Regions from separate parts of the Paenibacillus sp. sgz302115 genome, predicted to be linked through region 2. Evidence: riboswitches for the same ligand, from Rfam matches in the RefSeq annotation. Region 2 holds a riboswitch; each other region holds the start of a gene.
What was found. Region 2 has a riboswitch for cyclic di-GMP ahead of AC0LWN_RS32390 (transglutaminase-like domain-containing protein). Riboswitches for the same ligand answer to the same signal wherever they lie in the genome.
Positions count from the first base shown of each region.

Region 1: it holds a riboswitch for cyclic di-GMP, as region 2 does, so the genes downstream of both, AC0LWN_RS26025 (PA14 domain-containing protein) here and AC0LWN_RS32390 (transglutaminase-like domain-containing protein) in region 2, are expected to answer to the same signal.
Region 3: it holds a riboswitch for cyclic di-GMP, as region 2 does, so the genes downstream of both, AC0LWN_RS29715 (choice-of-anchor A family protein) here and AC0LWN_RS32390 (transglutaminase-like domain-containing protein) in region 2, are expected to answer to the same signal.

Region 1 is NZ_JBVYOK010000019.1:89,009-96,393, forward strand. Features, by position in the region: gene AC0LWN_RS26020 (glycosyl hydrolase) at 1-694, opposite strand, end outside; gene AC0LWN_RS26025 (PA14 domain-containing protein) at 889-3,255, opposite strand; cyclic di-GMP riboswitch class I at 3,269-3,348, opposite strand; gene AC0LWN_RS26030 (sugar phosphate nucleotidyltransferase) at 3,484-4,857, opposite strand; gene AC0LWN_RS26035 (UDP-glucose dehydrogenase family protein) at 5,380-6,720, opposite strand; gene AC0LWN_RS26040 (glycosyltransferase) at 6,725-7,385, opposite strand, start outside.
Region 2 is NZ_JBVYOK010000044.1:89-7,473, forward strand. Features, by position in the region: gene AC0LWN_RS32390 (transglutaminase-like domain-containing protein) at 374-1,183, opposite strand; cyclic di-GMP riboswitch class I at 1,197-1,277, opposite strand; gene AC0LWN_RS32395 (class D sortase) at 1,363-2,022, opposite strand; gene AC0LWN_RS32400 (GtrA family protein) at 2,053-2,457, opposite strand; gene AC0LWN_RS32405 (glycosyltransferase family 2 protein) at 2,447-3,433, opposite strand; gene AC0LWN_RS32410 (phospholipid carrier-dependent glycosyltransferase) at 3,482-7,306, opposite strand; gene AC0LWN_RS32415 (glycosyltransferase family 39 protein) at 7,303-7,385, opposite strand, start outside.
Region 3 is NZ_JBVYOK010000029.1:56,651-62,624, reverse strand. Features, by position in the region: partial or broken gene AC0LWN_RS29715 (choice-of-anchor A family protein) at 1-1,844, opposite strand, end outside; cyclic di-GMP riboswitch class I at 1,926-2,015, opposite strand; gene AC0LWN_RS29710 (YhjD family protein) at 2,821-3,198, shown strand; gene AC0LWN_RS29705 (ASCH domain-containing protein) at 3,546-3,965, opposite strand; gene AC0LWN_RS29700 (RidA family protein) at 4,009-4,413, opposite strand; gene AC0LWN_RS29695 (hypothetical protein) at 4,403-4,729, opposite strand; gene AC0LWN_RS29690 (hypothetical protein) at 4,719-4,934, opposite strand; gene AC0LWN_RS29685 (nucleoside deaminase) at 5,127-5,588, shown strand; tRNA gene AC0LWN_RS29680 (tRNA-Thr) at 5,701-5,772, opposite strand; gene AC0LWN_RS29675 (MTH1187 family thiamine-binding protein) at 5,902-5,974, opposite strand, start outside.

The DNA.
Region 1 (7,385 bases), on a different contig from region 2:
GCTTGTTCACCAAACGGTCGTAGGCTATATTCCAAAGCTCGGCAAAATTATCCTTCTGCCCCCACCAGAACCAGTTCCCGTTCATTTCATGATAAGGCCGCCACAGAACCGGAACTCCGGCATCGCGCAACTGCCCCAGGTAGAAGGCAACTTCATCAAGCTCAGCTATCAGACTCTTGTACTGCGGGGTTCCCGGCGTAACATAAGCATCAAACTTCTCCTGGCTCAGGTTCATACGCACATTGGCCCACTCGGGTGAGGTTCCGGGCAGACTCTGGTGGAAGGTCATCGCCACGATGCCGCCGCCCTTATACCATCTAATCGCACTGTCTACAACAGCCTGGCGCTGCCGGGCAATGGTTCCCGCAGGCTGGTTGTTAACTGCCCCAAGCTCATAGCCATGGAGTACCGCGTACTCCCCGCTGATATTTTTAAGCGCGTTGCTATACTCATCAGGACTCTCCAGATAATCATGCTGGCCGGAAACGATGCCCTTGCCGCTAAGCTTGGCGAGATAATCCAGAAGACTTGCGGCTTCCTTGGAAGCAGCAGAATTAACAGGCGCGTTCGGCTCTGCGGAAACTAGCTCATTCCCGGATACAGGGAGACTCCGGGCCTCTGTCCAAGGCACTAAAGAAAGACTAAGGATAACAATAAAAATCGTAAATAACCGGTACTTGCGAAAAGTGTTCAATGTAATCTCCTTTCTCCAGCCGCATCTGCCATGAATGCTCTCCTGGTGCAGGCGATACTTCCTGCGGCAAATGCCGGCTATAGCTTAGTAGCCCTGCTGGTAAGCAGGGCCACTAAGAGTGGGCTTTATAGGATTTAATATTGTAACGACTTAACCAGTATCGGCGTTCGGTGATGAATTAAGCAGTAATTCACTTAGGAAGCGGAAGGAAGAAAAAGTGCGTTCGCCGGGACCGTCCCTTTAATCTGACTCGGACTTTCCCACATCAGCCGTGCTTTTGCATCCCCTTGATTCTCGTAATACTCCACTTTGAGTTCATACAGCTGCCCGGCTTGCAGGCTTATGCTTCCTGTACGTTCGGTTCCGCTCTGCTTCGTCCAACTGTCAATCACAAGGGTTCCATTGACCCAAACGCGTACACCATCATCTGTTGTCGTGTAAAAAGAATAAGTCTCACTGTACAGCGGCTTAATCTTCCCGCTCCAGCGGACAGAGAAGAAATCATTGCTGATTGCAGCGTCCGGCGAGCCCAGACGCCAGTTGAAATCAAGCACCGCATCGTTGCGCACCAATGCCGGAGTACCCGACAGCTGCATATTATTGAAGTATTCCGCCTGCAGTCCGTTCGCAGCCGGAGCTGGCGCACTGAGGACGGGCGGCGTTGGCGCTGCTGTCGGAACCGGTACTGTAGTTGGTGCTGGCGCTGCTGTTGGTGTCGATACTGGTGTTGCTGTTGCCGTCGGTACTGGTGTTGGTGTTGCTGTTGGTACTGGTGTTGATATTACCGTTGGTGTCGATACTGGTGTTGGTACTGCTGTCGTTGCCGGTACTGGTGCTGCCGGTGCCTCCGCACCCATCTCCGATGAAGATGTGCTTTCACTGGCAGCCGGCGTATTTACAAACAAGGCACTGGCCGGAACCGTTACCTTCGCCTGGCTTGGGCTTTGCCACATCAGGCGGATATTGGCATCGCCCGCGTTCTCGTAATATTCAACCTTGATATCGTATAGTTGACCCGCCTTTAAGGCGATGCTTCCGGTCCGTTCGGTTCCGCTCTGCTTCATCCAACTGTCGATTACGGGTGTGCCGTCAATATAGACGCGGATACCATCATCCGAGGTGGTATAGAATTGATAAGTCTCACTGTAAGAAGGCTTGATCTTGCCGGTCCAGCGGATGGAGAAGGCATCCACACCGAGCGCCGGGTCAGGTGCAGCCTGACGCCAGTTAAAGTTGACCGCCGCATCGTTGCGTACCAGGACAGGCGTACCTGAAAGTGTCATGTTCTTGAAGTACTCACCCTGAAGACCATTCAAGACTGGCGCTGGCGCTTGTGCCGCATCATCGCTGTACGGCGTTGGCGTCGGCTTTACAGTAGGTGCTGGCGTTGGTGTTGCCGTTGGTGTTGCCGTTGGCTTCGGTGTTAGTGTTGGTGTCGGCGTCGGTGTTGGTGTCGGCGTCGGTGTTGGTGTCGGCGTCGGTGTTGGTGTCGGCGTCGGTGTTGCTGTCGGTGCTGGCGTCAGTGTCAGTCCCGCTTTGTATTTGTCACGGGTCAATGTATATTTGTCATTCATGAAGCTTTTAATAGTATCGGTACTGTTGTTCTCGTAGAGCATTTTGCCCCAGCTCATCATGTATACCCAGTTTTTCTGGGATAGCTGCAGCTTTGCCGTGCTTGGCATTTGACCATTTTCACCGATAGCAATAGGTTTGCCGTTAGCAAGGCTCAGCAGGCTGTCATGATAAATATTCATATAATCATTATCATATATGTCTGCCGCAAGAACATCTACCTTGTCAGCGCCCGGATAAGTCAGGGCATAAGGGTCGGACCAGGCATTCGGGGCATTCGGGTTCCATACCCACAGCAGGTTGTTTAATTTATGAACGCCTACAAAGCGGTCATACATAATATTCCATAGTTTGGGGAAGTTATTTTTCTTACCCCACCAGAACCAGTTGCCGTTCATTTCATGATAAGGTCTCCAGAGTACTGGAACACCTGCATCCCGCAAGCTTTTGAGCGAGACCGCTACTTTGTCCAGATCGGCGATCAGGCTGTTGTATTGAGTGGTTCCCGGTGTTACATACTTATCGAAGTCCGCTTGGCTCAAAGTCTTCTGGACGTTAGCCCATTGATATGAAGTGCCGGGCAATTGCTCATGGAAGGTCATAGCGACGATTCCGCCATTTTTATACCAGTTGATCGCGCTGTTCACTACATTCCGGCGCTGCGTGGCTGCAGTGCTCTCCGATTGGCCGCTGATCACGCCCAGCTCATAGCCGTGAAGGGCAGCAAATTGTCCGCTTGTTCCCTTAAGCTTGTTGCTGAATTCATCGGGACTCTCCAGGTAGTCATGCTGTCCGGTGATGATGCCTTTTCCTGTAATGGAATAGAGATCGCTAAGCAGCTTGACCGCCCCCGGGGAGGCGTCGGGATTGACCGGAGCTGAAGGACTTGCGGCAGCCTTCGCGGATACAGGCGCAATCCCTAATGCAGTCATAAACAGGGCAATGGACAAAACAGCACTCAAAAAACGAAAATTACGGTAAGTTGTCATCATTCTTCTTCCTTTCGGTAGCCAGGCTGCCACTCTTTCGAAGGCCCTATAGCTTTGCGTCCCTACCTTTCGATAGGTTTGCCTTTTTCGTTTTGAAGGAATAATCCCTCTTACCGTAAGTATCGTCTCTAGCATTTTATAGTTTAGAGTAAAAATGAAATTTTCTTAATAAATGGTTCTTAATACCTGTTTTGGATTTGTAACAATTGGGTAAATAGATTAATTCGCCTATGAAATGAACTGATGCAGGGCGATATCCTCCCAGTCCAGAGTAATGCGAATATTGTCCTCCTCCACCAGCTCCGAGCCGGTCTGGACTTCAATAAACTCCACATCCGTCAGAGCCAGAATCGCATGTTTGGTGCCTTCCGGTATGCGGACTACGTCCCCTGCTTTCACATTATGCTTCTGCTCATTCAGCACAATGCTCGCCTCACCGCTGACGATGGTCCAGATTTCACTGCGCTTGTGGTGGAGCTGATAGCTGATATTTTTACCCTTGGATATGAAAATCCGCTTGGTCAGCACCTCATTGCCCTCATCATATTTCACGTAATCAATAACCTTGTAGTGGCCCCAGCGGCGTTCCTCGTACATCGGTCTTTGTTCAAAAGACTTCAGCACTTCCTTGATGCGCGGGCTTTCCGCTTTATGGGTTACCAGGATGCCATCCGGGCTGGCAGCGACAATCAGGTCCTTGGCTCCAATTACAGTAATTGGAATATCAAGCTCGTTGATCAGGCTGGTTCCTTCGGAATCGGCGGTCACAAAACCTTTGCCCACATGGTTGCTGCTCATTTCTTCGGTCAGCGTATTCCACGTGCCCAGGTCCTTCCAGAATCCGGCGTAGGGCTGTACGACAATATTCTCTTCCTTCTCTACCACTTCGTAGTCAAAGCTGATGGAGGACAGCAATTTATACTGCTTCTGCAGCTCCTCATAGTTCAGAGGCAACCCTTTCCGCTGCAGAATATCAAGCAGATATCCAAGCCGGAAAGCGAATACGCCGCAGTTCCACAGTGCGCCGCGGCTGATCAGCTCCTCGGCCAGGACACGGTCCGGCTTCTCCTGGAAGTGGCTTACCTGCATATAGCCGCTTGCCCCCGCCTGATCGCCGGTAGGAATGATGTAACCGTATTTCTCCGAAGCAAGCTCAGGAACAACGCCCATCAGCGCTAGATTCGCGCCGCTCTCCTGCATGGTTGCCTCAAGCTGGATTACCGTGTCAAAAAATGAAGTCTCCACATACGGATCAACCGGAAGAATAGCCACGGTCTCACTTGGAGACACCCCGCTCATCGAATACAGATAGGCAGCCGTCAGGGCGATGGCCGGAAAGGTGTCGCGGCGTTCAGGCTCCACAATGATTGGTACCTCTGCGCCGAGCTGGCTCTGAATCATCTCCACCTGGCTGCGGCCGGTAGCCAGGTAGGAGGATTCCGCCATTCCTGTCTCCTGCAGTTGTCTCCATACACGCTGTACCATAGATTCCGGTTCACCGGCCGGGCTTTCCAGTACCTTCAGAAATTGCTTCGAACGTGAATCGTTGGACAAAGGCCAGAGCCGTTTACCAGAACCGCCTGATAGAAGTACCAGTTTCATTAGTGAACCCTCCCATTTATATGTTGTCGCGAAAATATTGGATTGTTATTGTGGGCTTCGATGTGTGAAGAAGCTTAAAACCGGGCTGTTGCGGGAGTCACTGCAAGGAATGTTTGGACTTTCGGCCGGCTGTTGTCTCCAGATTTCCTGATTTAAACCGCTGATAGCGGTAGAAATCCGGAGACAACGGCGGACGCTACGCTCCTACAGTTCCAAAATTCCTCTCCGTTCCTTCCCTTAACAGCCTATTTGCTCGCTTCACCCGGAGGCGAAGCTCACTTCTAAAGATCCGGGCATTGCCGCTTGCTTGGCGGCAGGTTTGGGCTTTCGGCCGCTGATAGCGGTAGAAAGCCGCAGACAGCGTATGCTTCCGAAGCTGTTAAGAACGCTTGTTGTACTAAGCGCCCTGTTTGCATCAAACCTTAGCTCACTTCACCCGCAGGCGAAGCTCCCTGCTAAAGATTCGAGCATTGCCGCTTGTTGGGCGGCAGCTAGGGGCAAGAGCGTCAAAGAGATGAGCGCTTAGACCGCGCCGGCTACGCTGGGGGAGTAGCCGCTCAGGCCTCCCATTTGCGGACGGCCGACGGAGTGGTACTCAAGGCCCGTGCCTTCGATCTGCTCCTTGGAGTAGACGTTGCGGCCGTCGATCAGCACCTGGCGGCGCATGCTCTCCGCGAGGCGGTGCAGATCAATTTCCTTGAACATGCTCCAGTCGGTCAGCAGGCAGACGGCATCGCTGCCTTCGGCTGCTTCTTCGGGAAGCCCGCACCAGCGGAGCTGCGGATGATCGTATTGCTGTCTGAAGTTATCAGCAGCAATCGGATCATACAGCTTCACCGTAGCGCCTTCGCCCACCAGCACCTCAATGATTTCGCGGGCCGGAGCCTCGCGGACATCATCGGTATTCGGCTTGAAGGCCAGCCCCCAGATGCCGATAACCCCCCCCCGCAGGCTGCCAAGGGATTCATGCAGCTTCGAGATAATCATGAAGCGCTGGTCTTTGTTCACCTCGACTACCGATTTCAGCAGCTTGAACTCGTAATCCACGTTGCCGGCGATCTGGATCAGCGCATTGGTGTCCTTCGGGAAACAGGAGCCTCCATAACCGATGCCGGCCTGCAGGAAGGATGAGCCGATTCTGCGGTCCATTCCCATGCCTTCCGCTACCTTGGTTACATCGGCTCCCACTTTTTCGCAAATGTTGGCAATCTCATTAATGAAGGAAATCTTCGTCGCCAGAAAGGCGTTGGAAGCATATTTGATCATTTCCGCACTGCGGATATCCGTTACGAACACATTTTCCGTGAAGCCCTGGTGAAGCTGGCGCATGGTTGGCTCAAGCTGCGGATTATCCAGTCCGATGACAATCCGGTCGGGATGAAGTGTATCGCGGATGGCCGAGCCCTCGCGGAGGAATTCCGGAGCGGAGACGATATCGAAGGGATGGTTCGTGTGGGAAGCGATAATGCTGCGGATTTTCTCATTGGTGCCAACGGGAACCGTCGACTTGGTCATGATGATTTTGTAGCCTTCCATCGCTTGCGCGATTTCTATCGCTGCACCTTCGATATAGCTTAAATTTGCTTCACCGCTCGGAAGAGAAGGCGTGCCTACCGCCAGGATGACGATATCGGAGTTTCGGACCGATTCCTGAAGATCGGAGGAGAAGCTCAGCCTTCCTTCGCGCAGGTTCATTTCAATCAGCGCTTCAATTCCCGGCTCATAGATGGGAGATTCCATCCGTTTCAGCTTGCTGATCTTCTCCTCATCCTTATCCACGCAAATCACATGATTCCCATTCAGTGTAAAACATACGCCAGATACAAGACCGACATAGCCGGTACCGATTACTGTCAGCTTCATACAATCATTCTCCCTTTAGAAAATTGACGTAGGCCTGTTCCACGTACTGCTTGAACTGAACCATAAACGCCTGTTCATCGAATTTACGCGCATGTTCCATAATCTGCCCAATGTCCCACGCATAGGACTCCACTTCATTTATGGCTTGCAGCAAATCATCAACTTCCTGACGCTGGAAAAATACGCCGTTGACGTAAGGTACGATGGTATCCAGCGCCCCTCCGGCCTGATAAGCGATAACCGGTCTTCCAGCGGCATTCGCCTCCAGCGGCGTGATGCCGAAGTCCTCTTCTCCCGGAAAAATAAACGCCCGGCACTGCGACATCAGCCCTGTAACCTCCGCATCCCCCAGCCGGCCCAGAAACGATACATTGTCTTTGGCCATGCCCTCCAGACGCTTGCGGTCCGGCCCGTCACCGACGATGTACAGCTTCAGTCCGTTCCTGTTGAAGGCCTCCACTGCCAGGTCAATCCGCTTGTAGGAGACTAGCCGGGATACGATCAGGTAGTAGTCACCGATGGAGGGTGAACTGCTGAAGCGGGCCGTATTGATCGGCGGGAAAATCACATCCGCATCCCGGTGGTAATAGTTCTGAATCCGCGTCTTCACGACGGAGGAGTTCGCGACGAACTGGTTAACATTTTTGGAAGTCCGCTGGTCCCAG
Region 2 (7,385 bases):
TGAAAAGAGCGATTCGCTCATTTTGAAACATCTGACGAGAATTTGCATTCTCAATTTTGGAAGTCACTTGCGTGATTTCCGATACTCACTCGTTGTTCAGTTTTCAAAGATCAAGCTCGTTGTTGGCGACGATATTCTCGTCAGCAGCAACTCTTATAATATATCACATTGATTTCAGAAACGCAACAGTTTTTTTCGAAACAACTTATTCAGCTATTTCTTATTAACTTTTGCCGCGCTCTAACAACGCTTAATCATAATACCTCATAACCCTATGAAAAAGCAACCCCTATAAACAAAGAAAAATAACCCACTTAATATTTAAGCGGGTTATCTATGAATTAGGCTAGATTATGAAAACAACTGCTTGTTCTTAGTAGAACTTAGCTGCAGTATATTTGCTTGCATCTTTAGTCAATCCTGCTGTCTGGCTGTTCTTCGCCAATCCTGCATCTACAGTCGTATCAATAATTACCCATTTACCATTAAGGAAGACTTCGTTCCAAGCATGATAGGTAGTAACGTAGCTTGAGTTCCCCATAACCAGCTTAGTAGGGATGCCTTCACTGCGAAGCATGGTAGCAAACAATGAAGCGTAATCGTAGCAGATTCCCTTTTTGGTGAGGAGTGTATTGTCATTGTTAGGGATGTAATCTGTTGAAACATTGGAGGCCAAGGTGTAGTCGTATTTTACGTTAGACACAATATAGTTGTATATCGCTTTTACCTTTGCTTCATCAGTTGTCAGACCTTGCGTTAGTTGCTTAGCCTTCAGAACTGTTGTATCGGAAGAACTCCATTTCACGTTCTGTACGGAGCCCAGATATACGGCATTTGCATTGCTCAGACTGAGATCTACGGTTTCGGAAGAAATCACTTTGTATTTGTTGCCGGTGGTGTTCTCAAGTACAGATACTTTATAAGAACCATTACCTTGCTGCAGCGGGAACGTTTCGGTTTGTCTGGAGGCATAAAGGTTGTAAGTGTAGCTGTTGTTGTCTTTGGTGATCATAAGCTTGACACGCTTGTCCTTAGGGACGGCATAGGATACCGAGATAACACCCTGATCCAATTGCGCTGTATTCAACCAGCCGGTGTCCGTGCTTGCGGCTTCAGCAGATCCTGCTTGAACGGAAGTAGCAACTACAAACAATGTTAGTAATGTAAAAAAGAATTTCTTCATGGATAAAACTCCTTTCGGTAGCTGGCTGCCATCCTTACGGGAAGGCCCTTTAGCTTTGCGTCCCTATCTTTCGATAGGTTTGCCGTTATCGTGTTTAGCTTTTATAGTTATATAGTACCATATCTATCTCTATATTCAAGACCCAAATCACTAGATTCTCACTATTTTTAGTTGAATTTTTATATAACTAGCTTAGCATGCACGATCAGCCGGTGGGTTGGATTGACCAATGGATCGCATGTAATCAGGGTGAGTATTTTGTCATCGTTATGCCCATTTAGCACGGAAATGTCTGTAGGCTCCACGATAGAGATATCATAAACGACGTATTTGAAATCCTGCTCGCTTGTTTTGACGGAAATGGTGTCACCGATCTCAACTTCATTCAATCTATTGAAGAGTCTCCCCGTTGTTCTTGATCTGTGGGCTGCAATTGCGGCATTGCCAACCTCGCCGATCGGAGCTGTCTCCTTCATATGGGCGGCGGCGTGCTTCATGTTGGCTTTGGTTGCCCCTTCAAGGATAGGCAGCTTCAGGTCGATTTTGTCAATTTGGATAATTCCGATGATCTTGCCGCCTACCTGGATGTCCGGAGCTGGCGATTCAGTTGCTTCAGCCTGTTCATTCGTGGATGATTCCTCTGACAGCAGCTTGGTGACTGCCGCATAGGGCTTGCTCAGGTCTGACCCTGACGGCGGAGCGGGCGTAACTTCACTATAGGCCTGTTCGGCTTCTTCCAGCAGCTTCTGCTGCTCCCAATCGTTGTACCACTCGTTCGCTTTTGGATACAGCATGATAAGAATCCCCGCAAGTATAAGCAGAAAAGAGAACTTACGCATGAACATCACCTCCGTTTAGTTATGATAACCTCAGAATACCCATTTGCGGCTTCCAAAAAAATTGATAATTACGGTCACGAAGGTGACCAGCACTTTGGCAATCAGCACCTGTACACCAAAACGGTCCGTCAGCAAGTGCATCAGCAGCACCGAGATCCCCAGCACAGCCAGGTTAAGCACAATAAACCTCACAAGCTGCATCCGGTCAAAGCTTTCCTTGCTTCCCCTGTCCTGGTCACGGAAGGTCACTTTTTTATTCCAAAAAAAGCTGTTGGCTGTACCTGCACTATACGAAATAATCTGCGCCGGCGTGTTCATCATTCCAAGGGAATGCAGCAGTGTAAATACCGCAAAATCAATCAGTGTGTTCAGCAGGCCTACTGCATTGAATTTTAAAAACTGGATGAATCCCGCGTTCAGCTTTTTATCTGACATAATCCTTTTCCTTCCGCTTGTCCAGGCTCTCTATGTCAGCCTCTGTATTGTAGCCCCTGGTCTCACGCACGATATACAGCGGTCTGTCCTTCGATTCATCATAAATCCGCCCGATGTATTCCCCAATCACACCAAGGAGCATCAGGACAATACCGTTAAACAGCAAATTCACGCCCACAATAGAGGCCCAGCCGGGGACGGTCCAAGAGGTGAACACCTTCTGGAACAAAACAAAAAACAAATAAAGAAAGCTGGAGAACGATAGAAAAAAGCCGACGTATGACGCAATTTTTAGTGGTTTATGCGAAAAGGAGGTGATGCCGTCCAGCGCAAACCGGATCATTTTCTTCAAAGGGTACTTGGTTTCACCTGCAAAACGCTCCTCACGCACATATTCCACCATCGTCTGCCGGAAGCCTACCCAGCTCACCAACCCTCTGACATAACGGTTCTTCTCCTTCAAGCCACGCATTACATCACACACTTTGCGGTCGATCAAGCGGAAATCCCCTGTATCCGTGGGAATATCCACACTGGTCATGCTGCTGAGCAGACGGTAGAACATCTTGGCGGTTGCTTTTTTGAAAAAAGTCTCTCCGTGGCGTTTGAGCCGCTTGGCGTAGACTACCTCGTAGCCCTCTTTCCACTTCGTGATCATCTGCAAAATGACCTCAGGCGGATCCTGCAGATCCGCATCAATCACCACAACCGCATCGCCTTCAGCATAATCCATCCCCGCCGTTATCGCTACCTGATGCCCGAAGTTACGCGAGAAGTCGATCAGCTTGACATGCTCGTCACGGCTGCTGACCTCATGCATAATCTCGACTGTCCGGTCCCGGCTCCCGTCATTGACGAAGACCAGTTCGTAGGAATCGCCGCATTCGTCCATTACCTTTTTGAGACGCTCGTACGTATGCTGAATGACTTCCTCCTCATTGAACATGGGGACAATTACACTGTATCTGGCTTTCACTGTCGTTCCTCCTAATTTTTTGTGAGCTTGTGCTAACTGAATCGCCGGCTAGAATACCCAAGAAGGGAACCAGCGCAGCATCACCTTCACGTAGTCTTCGCTAACCTGCATACCTGACAATACAGGGTAAAACATTACAAAGAGCAGCGCCGCAACAGCGACATATGCATACCGCCAGGTTTTTGCCTGGGGGTACTTACTGTCAAGCAGCTTCAAGATATAGACGATTGCCAGAATCATGAACGGCACCATTGCGAAATAATGGTAAAGGAATGTCTCGCGCGGTACCAGCATCCAAGGCACATACTGGGAGAGGAAGCCGATCCAGATCATGTACAGGCTCTTGTCTTTACGCTTCACTGTCAACCAAAGCGAGGCCAGCAAGGCGAAGATTCCTGTCCACCAAATCAGTGGATTCCCCATAGTAACGATGCTGCTCACCTGTCCTTGCGGCAGGCCTTCGCCACCGCTGAAGAACCAAACCGGACGTTTCATAAACGGCCATTCCCACCACGATGAAGCAAACGGATGTGTGGCGACAAGCTGGCTGTGATAATTGTACATGTTCTTTTGCGCTTCGATCAGCCCTTTGATAGTGTAGCCCTCCGCCGAGACAGACAGTACAGGGATAAAGGACAAGCTGTAGATCACTACCGGGATAATGACAAAGAACAGCACACAACTGAGCAGTGTGACAATGGTATTCTTCCAGAAGCGCTGTTTCGCATTGCGGCAGGCGTCCTTAAGCTCCTGGTCGCCTACTTTGCCTTCCGTAAGCACACGCCCCGCAGCTCTGTATTCCTTGTAGCGCTCAAACAGCGTAAACGCCAGCATAATCGCTAGTCCCGCGCCTCCGTAGATTACAATCCATTTGGAGGCAACCCCGATGCCGAAGAACAGACCGGACCAGAACAGCGGCACCAAGGTCTTGCGCAGCGGAACGCGGTAGAAATTCATCGTGTAGTAGCGCTGCATGAAATAGAACATCAGCATGATGAAGAATACGCCGTAGACATCAATTGTAGAAATACGCGTCTGGGTAAAATGCATGAAATCCAGTGCGAACAATCCGGCGGCAAGCGCGGCGTAGGTAGTCTTTTTGAACAGCCTCAGGGCCATAATGTAGATCAGCGGCAGCATGGCGATACCAAACAAAGTACCGATAATCCGCCAGCCGAACGGATTGACGCCGAACAGCTCCATCCCTACAGCGATCAGCAGCTTGCCGAGCGGAGGATGGGTATTCTCATACGGAACAATGCCATGTGTGTATTCATAGGCTGTCCGCGCATGGTAAATTTCATCAAAATAGGTGCTGTTCATGAAACCGGAGTTCTCCGGAATGAGCGACTGCTCGTCAAACAGGTTGGACGGTGCGCCTCTCTTGGCAACTGCCGAAGCATCCGGCGTGACGCTGGCTACCGGAAGCGGTGTTTTGCCTCCTCCCTGCTCGTAAAAGGCCATTTCATTCAAAGTAAAACCCGGAGAGGTAACGGTCAGCTTCACGTATCTGGCCGCGACGTTCAAAGGCTGGCTTTTCCAGATAAATACATTGCCGACATCCTCGTTGACGTCCAAAGGATTGCTCCAGGAATCAGGTGACTGGCTGAATTCCAATTTGAATTTACCGGTACCTACTCCTCCGAATATATTTACACGCTCCAGTTGTCTGCTCTGGCCGAGGTCCACATAGAAGCTCTCACCGCTGGCGGCAGGCTGCCATAAGGTTTCCGGGGCTTTGGTTGAACCGAGATGAAACAGAGCCAGCGCCGCATACACGGCGGTAATGCCGAGCATCCACATCCAGTCCTTACGCTTCAGCCTGAGCAAGCCCACCCTGCCGCTCTGCTGAACCGGACGGATTCCTTCGGCAAGTGCCATATCAGCCTCATGATTCTCTGCCGCTGACGGCGGCGGGAGCAGAAGCTTGATCTCCTTACGGACATACACCGCATACCCGACATACAGCATATATAACACCAAAGCGATGTTCGCAATCGCAGTCACAAGAACAATCCCGTCCGAAGGCGGATTATTGCCAGCATTCAGATGGGCTAAGGTATAACCCACGTTAAGATACTGCGTTAAAGTAAATCCAAGAAAGATTGTCAGGAACCGGCGGTCCCGGCTCTCGATATAAGTGAACAGGCCTAGAATTAACGCCGGATACATATACCGTTCATGCATTTTCGTGCCAAACACAAACACAACTGCGATCAGAACCATACCGATGAAGAAGGACTTGGACAGCTCCTTGCGGTCTTTTTTGAAGGAGTAATACGCTGCAAGGACAACCGCCGCCAGGATGAAAATAAAACCCCAGGTACGATAGGTGATCCCAAGCCACATCGAATCAATCGCGGACCACATCGGCGCAGTTAATGCATATAGATTAAAGGCATTCACCGTAGAATATGGATAGGAAGACAAGGTTCCCTTGTACAAATCTATAAGTCCGCCGAGTCCGCCGTTATTCCAAAAGAACGGAGCCGCCAGCACGGCAAAGATCCCCAGTCCATAAAGGGCGCCAAGCGCAAGCTGCTTCCACGCCCGGTGATGATAGAAAGCAAACAGCAGCACAGGGGTAAAAATCAGCGCCTGCGGTTTTACCAGTGTGGCTAAGGCAAAAAAGATGGCCGATCTCACAAAGGCTTTATTGGATGCGCCCATAATACTGAGTAGCAGGAATACCAAAAAGAAGGAGTCCGCTTGTCCCCAAGCGGCGGAATCCATCAGCACCGCCGGATTGAACAGGAACAGCAGCATTAAGCCGATAGCCATGCCGGAGCCAAGCTTCGTGCGGCCTGCGCGGTAAATCAGCCAGCCCAGCACCAAATCCGAAATGATCGCCGGCAGCTTAAAGAGCAGCGTCTCTCCGCCCGAGCCATGCGCAAAGCCGAACAACCCGCGAATCAGGCTGAGAAGATACAATATGTACAAATATCCCGGAGGATAATCAGCAAAATACCCCTCTTCATAAAACTTGCCGGGTCCCAGATCAACCAGCCGCTGTCCCCAGGCGATAAAGGTATTCATGTCGTTCTGATACCCTTGTGCCGTCAGACCAATCCAAATCCGCAGAATAAAAGCTATTCCGAATACGATATACAGCCATCTGGTATAGATGCCGTCCGGCTGGCCCAGCAGACGGTTGCTGCGGAAGGCTTTATTATAGAGGAAAGCGAAAAACACGCTGAATAATGCCGAGAGCAGCAGCAGCTTGGCAGGAGAAACCTTGTGCGGCGTCTCTGCAGCCTGACTGCCTGCATTCTGAGCCGCTGCTTGCGCTTCGAGCGAAATGACACTAACCCCGTCAGGAACAGCATCCACTTGCTCTACCGACAGATCATCAAAGTAGGCTTTACCTTGAATAAGACTGGAATAACCGCCCAAGGCGGCGCCGATTCCGAGCGTTTTTTGCTCCGGACCAGTCTGGCCGTAGAATTCAAGGTACTGCCAATCTCCGGCTGTATCCGTGGTCGCGGGATAACCGCTGGCGATGCCTACCGGGAAAATATTTGCGCCAAGACCCTGGCCCGCAGTGCTGACGATTTTGACATAACCGGAAATCTTGTAGTAGCTTTTCGGCGCAACCGTAATGTTCTGCACCCATTTCAGATGATTCGGCTCCAGATTCTCAATCACCGCCGCTTTGCTGCCGGAATGGACCTCTTCCGACTGTACCGAGAGCAGCCCGGAGCTGTCCCCGGAGATCCACATATCCTTGGTCCAGCCCGAAGGAGCACTATCATCCCCATCCTCAAAGCCCGGATTCTGCAATAGATTGCCTTCTGCATAAATGCTTGTTACAGGAAGCGTGAACAATAACAGCATTAATACAATGATTGCGGACGCACGTAAACTCTTGATCATCGTTCCAACCTCACCTCGTCAATGTTAATCCAGCCGTTCCCGCCGGTTATGTAAATCTCGGCCTGCTCACCCTGCTTAA
Region 3 (5,974 bases), on a different contig from region 2:
GTTGGTGTCGGCTCCGGCGTTGGTGTCTGCGTTGGTGTTGGTGTCGGCGTCGGCGTTGGTGTTGGTGTTGGTGTTGGCGTTGGTGTCGGCGTTGGCGTCGGCGTCGGCGTTGGTGTCGGCTCCGGCGTTGGTGTCGGCGTTGGTGTTGGTGTCGGCGTTGGCGTCGGCGTCGGCGTTGGTGTCGGCTCCGGCGTTGGTGTCGGCGTTGGTGTTGGTGTCGGCGTCGGCGTTGGTGTTGGCGTCGGCTCCGGCGTTGGCGTTGGCGTTGGTGTCGGCGTTGGCGTTGGTGTCGGCGTCGGCGTTGGTGTTGGTGTTGGTGTTGGCGTCGGTTTTGGCGTCGGTGTCGGTTTCGGCGTCGGCGTCGGTTTTGGCGTCGGCGGTGGTGTCGGCGTCGATGTTGGTGTTGGCGTCGGCGTCGGCGTCGGTTTTGGTGTTGGTGTTGGTGTTGGCGTTGGTGTCGGCGTCGGCGTTGGTGTCGGCGTCGGCGTTGGCGTCGCCGTCGGTTTTGGCGTTGCCGTTGGTTTTGGCGTTTCCGTCGGTTTTGGCGTTTCCGTCGGTTTTGGCGTCGGCGTCGGTTTTGGCGTCGGCGTTGGTTTTGGCGTCGGCGTTGGTTTTGGCGTCGGCGTCGGTTTTGGCGTCGGCGTTGGTTTTGGTGTCGGCGTCGGTTTCGGCGTTGCCGTCGGTTTTGGCGTTTCCGTTGGTTTTGGCGTCGCCGTCGGTTTTGGCGTCGGCGTTGGTGTTGACGTCGGTGTTGGCGTCGGCGTCGGTTTTGGCGTTTCCGTTGGCGTCGGCGTCGGTTTTGGCGTCGCCGTCGGCGTCGGCGTCGGTGTTGGTGTCGGTGTCGGTGTCGGCGTCGGTGTCGGCGTTGGTGTCGGTGTCGGCGTTGGTGTTGGCGTCGCCGTCGGTGTCGGCGTCGGCGTCGGCGTCGGTTTTGGCGTCGGCGTTGGTGTTGGCGTCGGTGTCGGTGTCGCACTCGGTGTTGGTGTTGGCGTTAAAGGTGGTTCCGTTCCCTGGTACGGATAATGGTGCATCTGCACATGTCCGTTGAACGATTTTGCAATGAGTGTGCCGTGCAGTTCCGCATAATCATAGTACACTTCGGCCCGTGGCGCTAATATAGTGCCATTAATGGTTGTGTTGCCAATTTTCAAATCAGTGGCTTCATAAAAATTAAATAATACCTTATTGGGATTGCTCCCATCAATTTGAAAGCTCGGGATTTTCACTGAGGTCCCGCTTACATTGATAACAACCGTTGCATTCCCCGTTATATTGAACACCATATTATTGGTCGCTGCCCAATCGGCTGCAGTCATATTTATAACATTGTAGGGCTTTGGGGCATTGATGGTTATTTTTCCATAATCCCTGACAAAGGGCTGTGTCTGCGGCAATGCGGCCAGCTCGCTCGAACGCCCGATCAAAAACTGCTCCTCCGCTGCGAAATCAATCGGTGTATCTTTTCGCGAGCCCCCCTGAAGTGTAGTGCTTGAATCAGCCGTTAGAGTACCACCGTATACAGTTGTTCCATGAACAGTCCCATTCGAAAAAGTAATGTTCTTGCCGGCGATAAGCACGTCTCCGCCCGGGGCATCCTTGGATACACCGTACCCCTGCAAAGTAATATTCCCTGCGGCCGCGAGCCTTCCATGAATCTGATCGTATGACTGCGTAAAATCCCCAAAGATAAAAGCATTAAAATTGCCGGCTACCCCCAAAACCGGTGTAGGAGTATAGGGCATACTGGCCGCTGCTTTAACCTCCCATCCCCCAGTAATCACACTGCCTACTGTCAGCATTCCTGCCAATAGCAGAGCTGCCGTCTTTTGCATTTTTTTCTTCAATCGCATGCACCTCCTATTAATTACTCTATGATTTCAAGAAAAAACTATAACAACAAAAAGACCGCCAAGAAGGGTTAGCTTCACGGCGGCCGGACAATCATAACCTGTCTAGCAGGCTTTAGATTCCTGACTTTGCGTCCCGTTCTTTCGAACGGTTTGCGTTTTACATGATCGTATGATTTTTTTAAATTTCAGATAGTCTATGATATTTGTTACTTTCGACCTAATGTCAGTTTAGCCGCTCCACCTCCATATTGTCAATCTATTCCTTTTTATTTTTTTGGAAGCTTGGATGAGAAAATCCGCTGCAAACCGCCATGCATAAGGATTAACCAGCTTGATCCAGTCTGAAACAGTGTTCAACAACGGCGTATCCGGTAGCTTCTTCTGCTTCATGTAATCTTCTCGTTATTCGAAACCACTAATTTTCATTATTAAAATTTAGTCTTTTTGAACTATTTGTCGAACATTGCTGCGTGAAGTCCAACCATCCTTATAATGCAAAAAAACTGTCGCCGAAAGTTACCGGCAGCAGTTTTTCAAAAGATAAAAATTTATATGTTTTACCCCATAAATTATCCTTATCTTTCTGGAGAAACGGAAGCCGTTTCTTCTTGTCGACATCTATGTATGCTATATGCGCTATCGTGTCCAGGCAATGCGGATATAGCGGGTTTGCATTTTATAACAGTTGCATCCAGCCAATCATGGACACCCAAAGCGGAATACTCAGGAGCAAACCGAATACCAAACCACGGCGGAGACTTCCTTCATGAATCATCACAATTCTCCTTTTGAGGTGCTTTATTTTTTCAAGCTTCAATCTTTAATATTTCAATTTTAATATAAAATAATTCTTCTGATTTTATTGTGAAATTTATCACATTTATCGACTTGTTTTAAAATACTATTGATTATTTTTTGAAGGCCGGGTTACAATGCGAATATACGTTCTCTTTATGAGGTGATGAATCCCATGCATAGGGTGGAGAGTACAGACAATACGCTGGTCAAATCTTATATTATGCTGCCGCTGATTATATCGGCTTTTGAGCGCGATGCTGCCATTCTGTCCAAGGAGCTGCGCACCCCCGCCCCCTACATAGAGGTTCTTAATACAGCCGCGAATGCGGCAACCGCTGATCTGCGTGATGTGCGTGCTGAAATGAGAACACGGGGCGTCAAGGTCTACGAACAACTACGGCGGGAGGACGGTATGGAGGTCAAATTTGTCTGCCGGGGGTATCATGAGCGGATGCTGCTGCTGGACCATATCATTGCCACTCAGGCCACGATCCATATGCGCAAATACCTGAAGCTGGATATCTCCAGTTCCCGGATGCGAAGCAGCTAAATGCCTTATTTTCTCACAAAAAAAGGCCCCGCCATAAAAGCCGGCAAGACCATAAGTGGATAACAATCACATTAATACCTTCCAATAGCCCAGCGAGCCAAGAATAACAATCAGCGCTACAGGATATAGAATTTTTCGGCTCACCTTGTCCTTAAACGTAAAAAACAAGCAAAGCATACAAAGCCACGCAATAAGAAGACTTCCCATTCCTTATGCATACGCCCTTTCCTGTGTATCCGGATTAGCTCCTGGCGCAAGACTGCGCTTCAAAACATATATACTAAGATTACCCGCGAGCTAACCCAATCATACCACTAAACAGCTTGGATAGCTCCCCAAAGAGAATACTACTCCCTCTCCGGGACAGGGTGCTCCCAGAAACTCAGCCGTCCTTTAGCAGGTATGGGGTCAGCAAGCAAATCTGCACCTTCCAGCTTCCAGGCAAACCGCCCTTCAGCATAATCGCCAAAAATATATTCATTGCCGCCCGGCCAACCCTCCCCGGCATTCTCAGGAGTCACCTCATGGCACTCGGTAAGGCGGCATGTGGCGATAATGGCTCCGGCGGGCAGATTGTCAGCGGTGAATCCGTGCCGGGCCAATACCGATTTATACGGCTCTTGTCTGCACACGGACTTGTCTATGCCCATCCCGGCATGAATAGCCAGTTCACCGCGATAAGATGTTCTCCATGAACGGGTTTCGAATTGCTTTTCTCCAAGAGCGGCCAATGTCGCCCAGGGCTGCCGGATCGTCAAGCATCTCATTGTCGCCGCCTCCTCACCCTAACAAAAAATGCAATCCAAAGCTCTATAAGCTCCCGGCGGCGATGGCCTCAATCTCAATCAACAGATCATCCCTGATCAGCTTGCGGACTTCAACTGCTGAGCTGGCCGGCGGATTGAGGGTATTGATGTACTGGTCCCGAATATCCCGGACAACCTGCATTTTGGAAATGTCGGTCACAAAAAACGTCAATTTCACCACATCATCAAAGCTGGCTTCCGCAGCCTCCAAGGCGCCTTTGATATTTTCAAATACTTGCTTTGTCTGTGCCGCCAGATCCCCTGCCCCTACAACTTGGCCATCCTTGTTCATGGCTATCTGTCCGGAGATATAGAGCGTCCGTGCATTCCTGACTTCCACCACACTCGTGTACCCGGAGGATACCGGCAAGGTTTCAGGATTTATAAATTTCACCCGTTCATTCTGCATGTAGGCTTCCCCCATTCCAATGAATCCAATGGTGTATAAGCTCTGGAATCATATAAAGATAAGGATTAACAATCATCCTATGCATTGCAACAAAAAATAAAGCCGGGGCGCTTGTTCCCGCATCAATTCCACCCGGGGAGGGCGAAGTTGACGGCTCCGGTTTTTCAAGCCCATATTGCTCTGTCAGCCTATCTTTTGTTCCACTGTCGATAACAGTTCCGTCAACCGCCGCGTAGATAAGTCCAGGCTGCAAAAAGGCCGCCATGAAGATCAGTAAAGCTGTGAATAGGATTACGGATTTTTTCTTAGTGCTCATCATTACCATCCTTATTAACGGACTCATACCGCTGGCGGATTTCAAGATTTTTGGCATGATTATATAGATCCAAAGCCACAATCCCTCTGCGTGCAAGCTTCACAAATAGAACAAAAGCATAGATCCCTAGTCCAGTGCATACCAGCCAAACTAAGAATGCAAATACACTAAATCCTCCAAAAAATATACCTGGCTGCGACACCATTTCTTCACGCCCCTATCCATATTGTTGTCGGCACTTTCCGAACTCAATACTGTTTAGTATATTGGATATGGAACAATATGTAAATCTCCCCGAAAGTCCGTAAACTGTGCTTTAAAGGTCTAACCATGATTTTGCCATGCGAAATGCCACCCGCCTAAATGTTATAGTAGTGTTATACAGGAGGTGCTATTTATGATAAATAACGATGAACAATTTATTGAAGTAGCTATAAAAATGGCTTTTAAGGCTAGAGAAGAGGGAAATGAACCCTTCGGTGCAATCTTAGTAAAAAATAACGAAATTGTAATGTATGGAGAAAATAAAATAAATAGTTATTGTGATCCTACACATCATGTTGAAATTGGACTTATACGCACTTTTTGCTCTGAGAACAACATTTTTGATCTTAATGAATATACTTTGTATACCAGCTGTGAACCTTGCGTAATGTGTACAGGAGCTATGGTATGGTCTAATTTAGGAAAAATAGTCTATAGTGTGTCACATGATCAGCTGGCAGAAATTGCAGGCAGTAATATAATGATTTCATGTAAGGAAGTTATCGAAAAAAGTCCACATAAGCCGGTCGTAATAGAAAAAGTATTAAATGCCGAAGGGCTAAAAGTATTCGAGGGATATACCTTTTCCCATTGAATTCACTTCCATGTTATTCGAGTATTTCAGAATAACATGGATATTTTTTCCCCACAAAAAAAGCACGACCCCCAAAACCCCGGAAGCCGCGCCATGATTGAATTCTTAAGGATGCTGGTGAAGGGAATTGAACCCCCGGCCTACGCATTACGAGTGCGTTGCTCTACCCCTGAGCTACACCAGCTTAAAGCATACTTTTTCTGTCAAACAAAATACATTATACAGCGTCTGGAGAAAAACGCAACCCTTTCTCTCATAGTCCTTGCCTTTAACCCCAGCCTGCCCGCTCTTCCTTCGGTCTAGTCTCCCGGAACTATTGCTCCAGCAGCTTGCGCTCCACCGACTCCAGCTTGCTGCGGCTCGTAGAGACCTTGTCGCGGCGGTCA